2 regions of the Agrobacterium sp. 10T429 genome follow, and region 1 is predicted to be linked to the other one. Evidence: riboswitches for the same ligand, from Rfam matches in the RefSeq annotation. Region 1 holds a riboswitch; the other holds the start of a gene.
What was found. A riboswitch is a leader RNA that binds a small molecule or an ion and turns the genes downstream of it on or off. The one in region 1 is predicted to bind S-adenosylmethionine.

Region 1 (4,416 bases):
CCAGTTTGCCGGATTCCCGCACCTCCGCAGCCGTCGCCTGCACGCTGCCCTGCGGTCCCTTGTGGCCGCGATAGTCCGCACGCATTGCCTGAAGCTCGCCCACGCGGCGCATGTTGCGCTTGCGTCTCGCGGTCACGCCGTAACGCATCCAGTGTTCTTCACGCTCGATGGCCTTGCCGAGCTTGTGCTGCTCCAGCTCTTCCTCTTCCAGCACCTTGTCGCGCCATTCCTCGAAATGCGCAAAACCGCGATTGAGACGACGGGACTGGCCGCGATCCAGCCACACGGTCGAGGTCGAAACCTTCTCCAGAAAACGCCTGTCGTGCGAGATCAGCACCAGCGCGCTACGCGTCTGCTGCAACTCGCCTTCAAGCCATTCGATGGTGGGCAGGTCCAGATGGTTGGTCGGCTCGTCCAGCATCAGAATATCGGGTTCAGGCGCCATGACGCGGGCAAGGGCCGCACGCCGCGCTTCGCCGCCGGACAGGCTATCCGGATGTTCCTGTCCCGTCAGGCCCAGATGCTCGAGAATATAGGTAACGCGATAGGGATCGTCGCCAGGTCCCAGCCCCGCCTCGGCATAGGCCTGCACAGTGTCGTAACCGGCAAAATCCGGCGCCTGTTCCAGATAACGGATGGTGGCGGAGGGGTGACGGAAAACCTCGCCCGACTGCGCCTCGACCAGACCGGCGGCGATCTTCATCAGGGTCGACTTGCCCGAACCGTTGCGTCCGACAAGGCAGATGCGGTCGCCCGGCTCCACCTGAAGATTGGCGCCGTCGAGCAGCGGGGTCACGCCGAAGGTCAGCTTGATGTCATCGAGTTTCAAAATTGGGGGTGCCAAGGCGTCAGGCTCCGGTCAGATCATAAGGGCGGGCGAGCACGATGGCTTTTCCGCTTTTCAGCGAGAAATGCACAGGGCCGCCATTCGCGACATTGGAAATAGTGCGGGAAGAGCCGAAAGCAAGCGGGAAATCCTTGAGAGGATAACGCACATTGCCGATATCGAGCCCCACAAGGTCGGTAAACCCGGCAACGGAAAACAGCGCACCGGGAGGCAGATCAAGATCGAACGACCCTGCCAGCAGCGGGCGGGCCTCCTCTTCGCCGGAGGTCAGCGTAACGTTGAGACCACGCTCAGTAAGCGCCACCGCGTAAAGAAGGTGCTGAAGTGCGTGGTCGCTTCTCGCTCCACCAAGCGCACCGGCAAGCACCAGAGAACGCGCGCCGCGGGCAAGTGCCTCCGACACCGCAATTTCGCCATCGGTCACAGCCTTTGCAGCGGGATAGGGCTGTCGCACCACATCGGGCCAGGCGTTCAGCAGGTCCTTGTCGGTGGAATCGAAATCCCCCACCCAGAGCTCGGGAGTGAGCCCGAGCGGTGCGGCATGGCGCATGCCGCCATCGGCCGCAATCACACGGCTACCCTCAACCGCCGCTTTGAGGCGGTCGGTAACGGTGACATCGCCGCCAAGCAGAATGGTGAAGCGTTCTCTATCCATGCCCTGCCTTATCGCACCTCAGGCAAAAATGGAAAGGCAGAAACCCGATGAAATCAGCCGATATTGATTTTCGTCGGCTTCGGGATTATGAAACGCCTCAGTGGTGATTTGCCGACCGGCTTGCAGCCACTTTAAAGAAGTCGCTAAAGGGTCGAGGAAAAGGGTAATTTCCTGGGACCGGCTGCGATTTCGCTGCCGGTTTTTTTGTTTTCGCAACGTTCTTTACGTCATCCGAAAAGAGAGTTCGACATGCCGATCAAGATTCCCGATACGCTTCCCGCCTTCGACACCCTCGTTCATGAGGGCGTGCGGGTCATGACAGAAACGGCGGCCATCCGGCAGGATATCCGCCCGCTCCAGATCGGGCTTCTCAATCTCATGCCGAACAAGATCAAGACGGAAGTGCAGATGGCGCGCCTCGTCGGCGCATCGCCGCTGCAGGTGGAGTTTTCGCTGATCCGCATTGGCGGCCATCGTGCCAAGAATACGCCGGAAGAGCACCTTCTGTCCTTCTATGAGACATGGGAGGAAGTGCGCCACCGCAAGTTCGACGGTTTCATCATCACAGGCGCGCCCATCGAGATGCTTGACTATGAAGACGTCACCTACTGGAACGAGATGCAAAAGATTTTCGACTGGACGCAAACCAACGTCCATTCGACGCTGAACGTCTGCTGGGGCGCGATGGCCGCCATCTACCATTTCCATGGTGTGCCGAAATACGAACTGAAGGAAAAGGCTTTCGGTGTCTATCGTCACCGCAATCTCTGCCCCTCGTCGATATATCTCAACGGTTTTTCCGACGACTTTCAGGTTCCGGTCTCACGCTGGACGGAAGTGCGCCGCGCCGACATCGAAAAACACCCGGAACTCGAAATCCTGATGGAGTCAGAGGAAATGGGCGTATGTCTGGTGCATGAAAAAGAGGGCAACCGCCTCTATATGTTCAACCACGTCGAATATGATTCAACCTCGCTTTCGGATGAATATTTCCGCGATGTGAACTCGGGCGTCCCAATCAAGCTGCCGCATGATTATTTTCCGCACAATGATCCGGAGCTTGCCCCGCTCAACCGCTGGCGCAGCCATGCCCATCTGTTTTTCGGCAACTGGATCAACGAGATATATCAGACGACGCCTTATGACCTCGAAGCAATCGGCAAACTAGCGGCGTAAATTGCGGGATTGCGAATTGCCGGAAAATGACGCAACGTCCGCCGGCAATTCAAAGATATCGGGAGAATGACGCAATGAGCGACGCGGCGGCACGGGAGAATTTCGGTTTCACGGCAACCGGCGAAAAGGTTGAGCGCGTCACCATCTCGAGGGGCGGGCTGACGGCCAAGGTTATCACTTGGGGCGCCGTCATTCAGGACCTACGCCTCGATGGGCACCAGCCGCCGCTCGTTCTCGGCTTCGATACATTCGAGGACTACAAATATTCATCCTATTTCGGCGCCACACCCGGCCGCAACGCCAACCGTATCGGTGACGGAAAATTCTCGATCGACGGGCACGAATACCAGCTGGAACTGAACGAAAAAGGCGTCAGCCACCTGCATGGCGGCAGCGACGGGATGGGCAAACGTAACTGGATGCTGATGGAACACGGCGAAAGCCATGCGGTTCTGCAGATCATCGATCCCGACGGCCGCGCCGGTTATCCCGGCAATTGCACGGTGACCGCGACCTATACGATCCGCGACGGCGGCGTGCTTTCGGTGGTCTATGAAACGGTGACCGACCAACCGACCATCGCCAATATCTGCCAGCATTCCTATTTCAACCTCGACGGTGCTGATACCGCACTTGGACATGAGATCAGCATCGCCGCTGACTTTTATCTGCCAACCAACGACAAACAGATCCCTACAGGCGAAATCCGCTCCGTCGAAGGCACCGTCTTCGACCTGCGCCACCCGACGCCGATGCGGCGAACGGAGGATGGCGAGCAGGTGCTCTACGACCATAATTTCTGCCTTTCGCCCGAGCGTCGCGCCAAACGCAAGGTTGCCCGCGCCTATTCGCCCGCCTCCGACATTGCCCTTGAGGTTCACACCACCGAACCCGGCGTGCAATTTTATTCAGCCTTCAAGCTGGATGTTCCCGTTCCAGGCCTCGATGGCCGCCATTATGGCCCCTTTGCCGGTTTTTGTCTGGAAACGCAGATATGGCCTGATGCCGTCAATCATCCCGATTTCCCCTACGCGATCCTGCGTCCCGGCGAGACCCTGCGTCAGGAAACCGACTATATTTTCAATAAGGGTTGAGGCGGCGGGCTGGGCTCAGTCCAGCACGCATCCCACATAACCGCCCGACGCTCGGGCACGCCGTTCGATAAGGCCGGCAAGCCGTTGCAAACCACGCCCCGGCTTGCTGGCAACGCGATCGATGGGATTGGGCAGGGAAACGGCAAGCAGTGCCGCCTGGCGGGAGCTGAGCTTTGCCGCCGGTACCTTGAAATGGTGCTGTGCTGCGGCCTCGATGCCGTAAATGCCGGGTCCCCATTCGGCAACGTTGAGATAAATCTCCATCATCCGTTTTTTGGACCAGACGAAATCGGCAGCAATCGCCAGCGGCAACTCCAGCCCCTTGCGCAAGAACGAGCGGCCGTTCCAGAGGAACAGGTTCTTGGCCGTCTGCATGGGAATGGTGCTGGCGCCACGGGTGGACGCGCCTTCGAGCGCATTGTTGACCACGGACTGCATCTGGTTCCAGTCAACGCCGCCGTGGAAACAGAATTGTCCGTCCTCGGACATCATCACGGATTGCACAAGGCGCGGCGAAATATCCTCGAGCGGCACCCAGCGCCGGTCATAACCCTGAAGTGTCACCAGATCGGCAAGCATCAGCGTCGAGACCGGCCGCATGAAAGGCAGGGCGTAAACCGGGATCAGCAGATAGGGCAGGATCA
Region 2 (4,416 bases), on a different contig from region 1:
CGACGCCGCCGCCAACAAGCTGGCCGGCAAGAGCGCCTATATCCATGCCGCCGGCGGCAGCAGTTCCCGCCGTCCCGAGCAGCGATCCGAGCACGGTTCCTCCGCCGATGCCGCCAATAGCGCCGGCAATCAGGTTGCCGAGCGCACCGAGATCAGAATCCTTGAGTATTTTTCCGCCGGCCGAACCGCCAACCGCACCGCCGACAATTTGGGCCAATATCGAAGTAAGATCCATGTCATCCTCCTCACAGGTTTCCCCGACCATTCGGGGAAACAATGCTTCCCATTCATGTCTGTTCGGGCCGGAGAAAGCGGGCCTTGAGCCTTAGTCTTTCTCGCCGAAAAGTTTCCAGACCACGGCGCCGATTGCGCCGCCGAGGATCGGAGCGAGCCAGAACAGCCAGAGCTGTTGCAGCGCCCATCCACCAACAAACAACGCCTGTCCCGTCGAGCGGGCCGGATTGACGGATGTGTTGGTGACCGGAATGGAGATCAGATGAATAAGTGTGAGAGCAAGGCCGATTGCGATCGGCGCAAAACCAGTGGGAACCCTGCCATGCGTCGATCCCAGAATGACGATCAGGAAAAATGCCGTCAAAATGACTTCGATCAGCAGCGCCGACACGAGCGAATATCCACCCGGCGAATATTCCCCGTAACCATTTGCGGCAAAACCGCCAATATCGGCACCGGCTTTGCCGGTAAGGATGACATAAAGCGCCCCCGCCGCGACGATCGCACCCAGAACCTGCGCCACTATGTAAGGAACGAGGTTCGATGCCGGAAATTTGCCAGCAACGGACAGACCGACGGAAACGGCCGGATTAAAATGACCGCCCGAAATACCCCCGACCGTATAGGCCATGGTCAAAACCGTCAGACCGAAAGCGAAAGCGACACCAAGAAAGCCAATGCCGAGTTCAGGGAAAGCAGCGGCAAAAACCGCACTGCCGCAACCTCCGAACACGAGCCAGAAAGTGCCAAGAAATTCCGACAGAAGCTTGCGACTCATAACACTCCCCCAATAATGTTACGACCGCATCAACTATTACGTGCAATTTAATTGTAGTCAAGCTAAATCGCATAGTCGCACGTTTGCCGCAGCGATGGCGGTGACATGCGCGCTTTTGGCTGGCCAAGAAGTTGTTTGGATTGCCTTGAAAATATGGAGCGGGTGAAGGGAATCGAACCCTCGTATTCAGCTTGGGAAGCTGCTGCTCTACCATTGAGCTACACCCGCGCCGCGCACAAGACATCGGACAGTTCTTATCGGGTGTCAAGCACCCGACAGGATCATTACTCCGCGCGGAAATGCTTGGAGAGCTTCAGGCCCTGTGCCTGATAGTTGGAGCCAAGGCCGCTACCGTAGAGGCCATCAGGTTTTTGCAACATGTGCTCGTAAACCAGCCGGCCGACGATCTGGCCGTGTTCGAGGATGAAGGGCACCTCGTGGCTGCGCACCTCGAGAACGGCGCGGCTGCCCGTGCCGCCCGCCTGCGCATGGCCGAAGCCTGGATCGAAGAAGCCCGCATAATGCACGCGGAACTCGCCCACCAAGGGATCGAAGGGTGTCATTTCGGCCGCATAAAGTGGCGGTACATGCACGGCTTCACGCGAAACGAGAATATAGAACTCATCCGGATCGAGGATCAGTTCGGCACGGCCGCGGGCGTATAGAGGTTCCCAGAAATCGAGAACATCGTGCTGAGCCTTTTTGTCGACATCTACCACCGCTGTGTGATGCTTGCCGCGATAGCCGATCAGCCCTTTTTCGCCAAAACCCTTTAGATCGATGGAAAGCGCGATGCCGCCGCCGGTCACATTAGGGGTTTCGCTGGCGACCAGCATCTCCGTCTCGTGCAATTTCAGAAGCTCGGCTTCGTTGAGCAACGAGTGGCCGATGCGGAAACGGATTTGCGAGAGGCGCGAGCCACGGCGCACGACGACCGGGAAGGTGCGCGGGCTGATTTCCAGATAGAGCGGGCCGGCATAGCCCGCGGGTATCTTGTCGAATTCCTGCGCATTGTCGGTCATGACGCGGGTGAAGATATCAAGACGCCCCGTCGAGCTTTTCGGATTGGCCGAAGCCGACATATCCGCCGGCAGCTCCAGGCTCTCCATCAAGGGCACGATGTAGACGCAACCGGTTTCCAGCACCGCCCCCTCGCTCAGATCGACCTCATGCAGGCTGAAGCGGTTGAGCTTGTCGATGACTCGGGTTCCGGGGCCGGGCATGAAACTGGCGCGCACGCGATAGGCTTTGGAGCCCAGTCGCAGATCGAGGCTCGCGGGTTGCACCTGATCGACATCGAGATCAGCCTCGCTTCTCAGCTTGCCGCCCGCAAACAGCGCCCTGATCGCGCCATCCGCCAAAATGCCCGTGGTTCTGGTCATGATCATCATTCCTTTTTACGGCGACAAAACCAAAAGGAAAGCATTGACGCAAGCCGGTAACGGCAGTATGGCAAGCTTATCCCGTGGTGATTTGGCCGGTCGGCTTGCAGCCACGTTAAACAAGTGGCTAAAAAGACCGGGTGCTAGGAACCGGTCTGCTTTTGCGACCGGTTTTTTTGTTTTGAGGTGATCACATGAGCAATAAATGGCGCCCGGCAACCCAGCTCGTTCACGGTGGTACGCTACGCTCACCCTATGGTGAGACGTCGGAAGCGATCTATCTGACCCAGGGTTTCGTTTACGAAAACTCCGAAGCCGCCGAAGCGCGCTTCAAGGGCGAAACGGATGGCTTCATCTATGCCCGCTATGCAAGCCCGACCAATGACATGTTCGAAAAGCGCATGTGCCTGCTGGAAGGTGCGGAAGACGCCCGTGCGCTTGCCTCCGGCATGGCCGCCGTGACAGCCGCCATCATGTGCCAGCTGCGTGCCGGCGATCACATCGTTGCTGCCCGCGCGCTTTTTGGCTCCTGCCGTTGGGTGGTAGAAACGCTTGCACCCAAATACGGCATCGAGTGCACGCTGATCGACGGACGCGATCTCAACAATTGGGAAAAGGCGATCCAGCCGAACACCAAGCTGTTTTTCCTCGAAAGCCCGACCAACCCGACGCTCGAAGTGGTGGATATTGCCGGTGTGGCGAAGCTCGCCAACCAGATCGGCGCGAAAGTGGTTGTCGACAATGTTTTCGCCACACCGCTTTTCCAGAAGCCACTCGAACTCGGCGCCCATATCGTCGTTTATTCGGCGACGAAGCATATTGACGGTCAGGGCCGTTGCCTTGGCGGCGTGATCCTTTCCGACAAGAAGTGGATTGAGGAAGAGCTGCAGGACTATTTCCGCCACACCGGCCCAGCCATGTCGCCGTTCAATGCCTGGACGCTGCTGAAGGGCATCGAAACCCTGCCGCTGCGTGTCAAGCAGCAGACGGCCAATGCCTCGAAGATCGCCGATTTCCTCGTCGACAGCAGCAAGGTTGCCAAAGTGATCTATCCGGGCCGCGCCGACCATCCGCAGGCAGACATCATCGCGCGGCAGATGTCGGGCGGCTCGACGCTCGTGGCTTTCGAACTGAAGGGTGGCAAGGAAGCGGCATTCGCACTGCAGAACGCGCTTGATATCGTGAAGATTTCCAACAATCTCGGCGATGCCAAGAGCCTCATTACCCACCCTGGCACGACGACGCACAAGAACCTGACCGACGAGGCGCGCGCCGAACTGGGTATTTCCGGCGGGACCTTGCGTCTTTCCTGCGGTATCGAAGATACGGACGATCTGCTGGAAGATCTGGCGAAGGGTCTTGCGGCCGTTTCAGTTTAAGGATTCAATCGACATATCGCCATGGCCCGACTTCCCGTCGGGCCATGGCACACATCCCGCCTGGGTGAAAGCCCGCGTCTGGCAACCAATATTTACCTTTACCGTTATCCCTAACCGTGAAAAAACGGCGCAACAGAAGATGCGCGTGGTCGTCAAGTCATTCATTTTCTTGACGATAGCCAGAACCTGTAGTGTAGGATGATGGCAGCAGGGAAAATATCGAGGTGTGGCGCGTATGTATCGTGCTCTGACAAGGGATATCGAGGTAACGGTCGATCCGTATTATCTCGAGGAGCAGTCCGACCCGGATGACGATCGTTATGTCTGGGGCTATAAAGTCGTGATCTCGAACAATTCCGATGTTCCGATAACACTCGTCAACCGCTATTGGCACATCACCGACCAGAACGGACAGGTGGATGAGGTCTACGGGCCGGGTGTCGTCGGCGAAAAACCGCATCTGAACCCCGGCGACAGTTACGAATATTCATCCGGCTGCCCGCTGGATACGCCGTCAGGCCTTATGTTTGGCCATTATGAAATGGAAACGGACAAAGGCGAGGTGTTCAACGTCACCATCCCCGCCTTTTCACTGGATTCACCCGGCCTGTTGCGGGTGCTGAACTGACAAAAAAGCCGCGCC

Region 2: linked by a shared signal. The riboswitch ahead of AC1DCP_RS01770 (O-succinylhomoserine sulfhydrylase) and the one ahead of metA (homoserine O-acetyltransferase MetA) in region 1 are both predicted to bind S-adenosylmethionine.

The regions. Positions count from the first base shown of each region.
Region 1 is NZ_JBFTGV010000004.1:192,102-196,517, reverse strand. Features, by position in the region: gene AC1DCP_RS12230 (ABC-F family ATP-binding cassette domain-containing protein) at 1-844, opposite strand, end outside; gene AC1DCP_RS12225 (thiamine diphosphokinase) at 849-1,502, opposite strand; SAM riboswitch at 1,593-1,669, shown strand; gene metA (homoserine O-acetyltransferase MetA) at 1,752-2,678, shown strand; gene AC1DCP_RS12215 (aldose epimerase family protein) at 2,753-3,772, shown strand; gene mtgA (monofunctional biosynthetic peptidoglycan transglycosylase) at 3,788-4,416, opposite strand, start outside.
Region 2 is NZ_JBFTGV010000001.1:361,281-365,696, reverse strand. Features, by position in the region: gene AC1DCP_RS01790 (hypothetical protein) at 1-235, opposite strand, end outside; gene aqpZ (aquaporin Z) at 326-1,012, opposite strand; tRNA gene AC1DCP_RS01780 (tRNA-Gly) at 1,167-1,240, opposite strand; gene AC1DCP_RS01775 (2'-deoxycytidine 5'-triphosphate deaminase) at 1,297-2,394, opposite strand; SAM riboswitch at 2,468-2,546, shown strand; gene AC1DCP_RS01770 (O-succinylhomoserine sulfhydrylase) at 2,589-3,773, shown strand; gene apaG (Co2+/Mg2+ efflux protein ApaG) at 4,009-4,401, shown strand.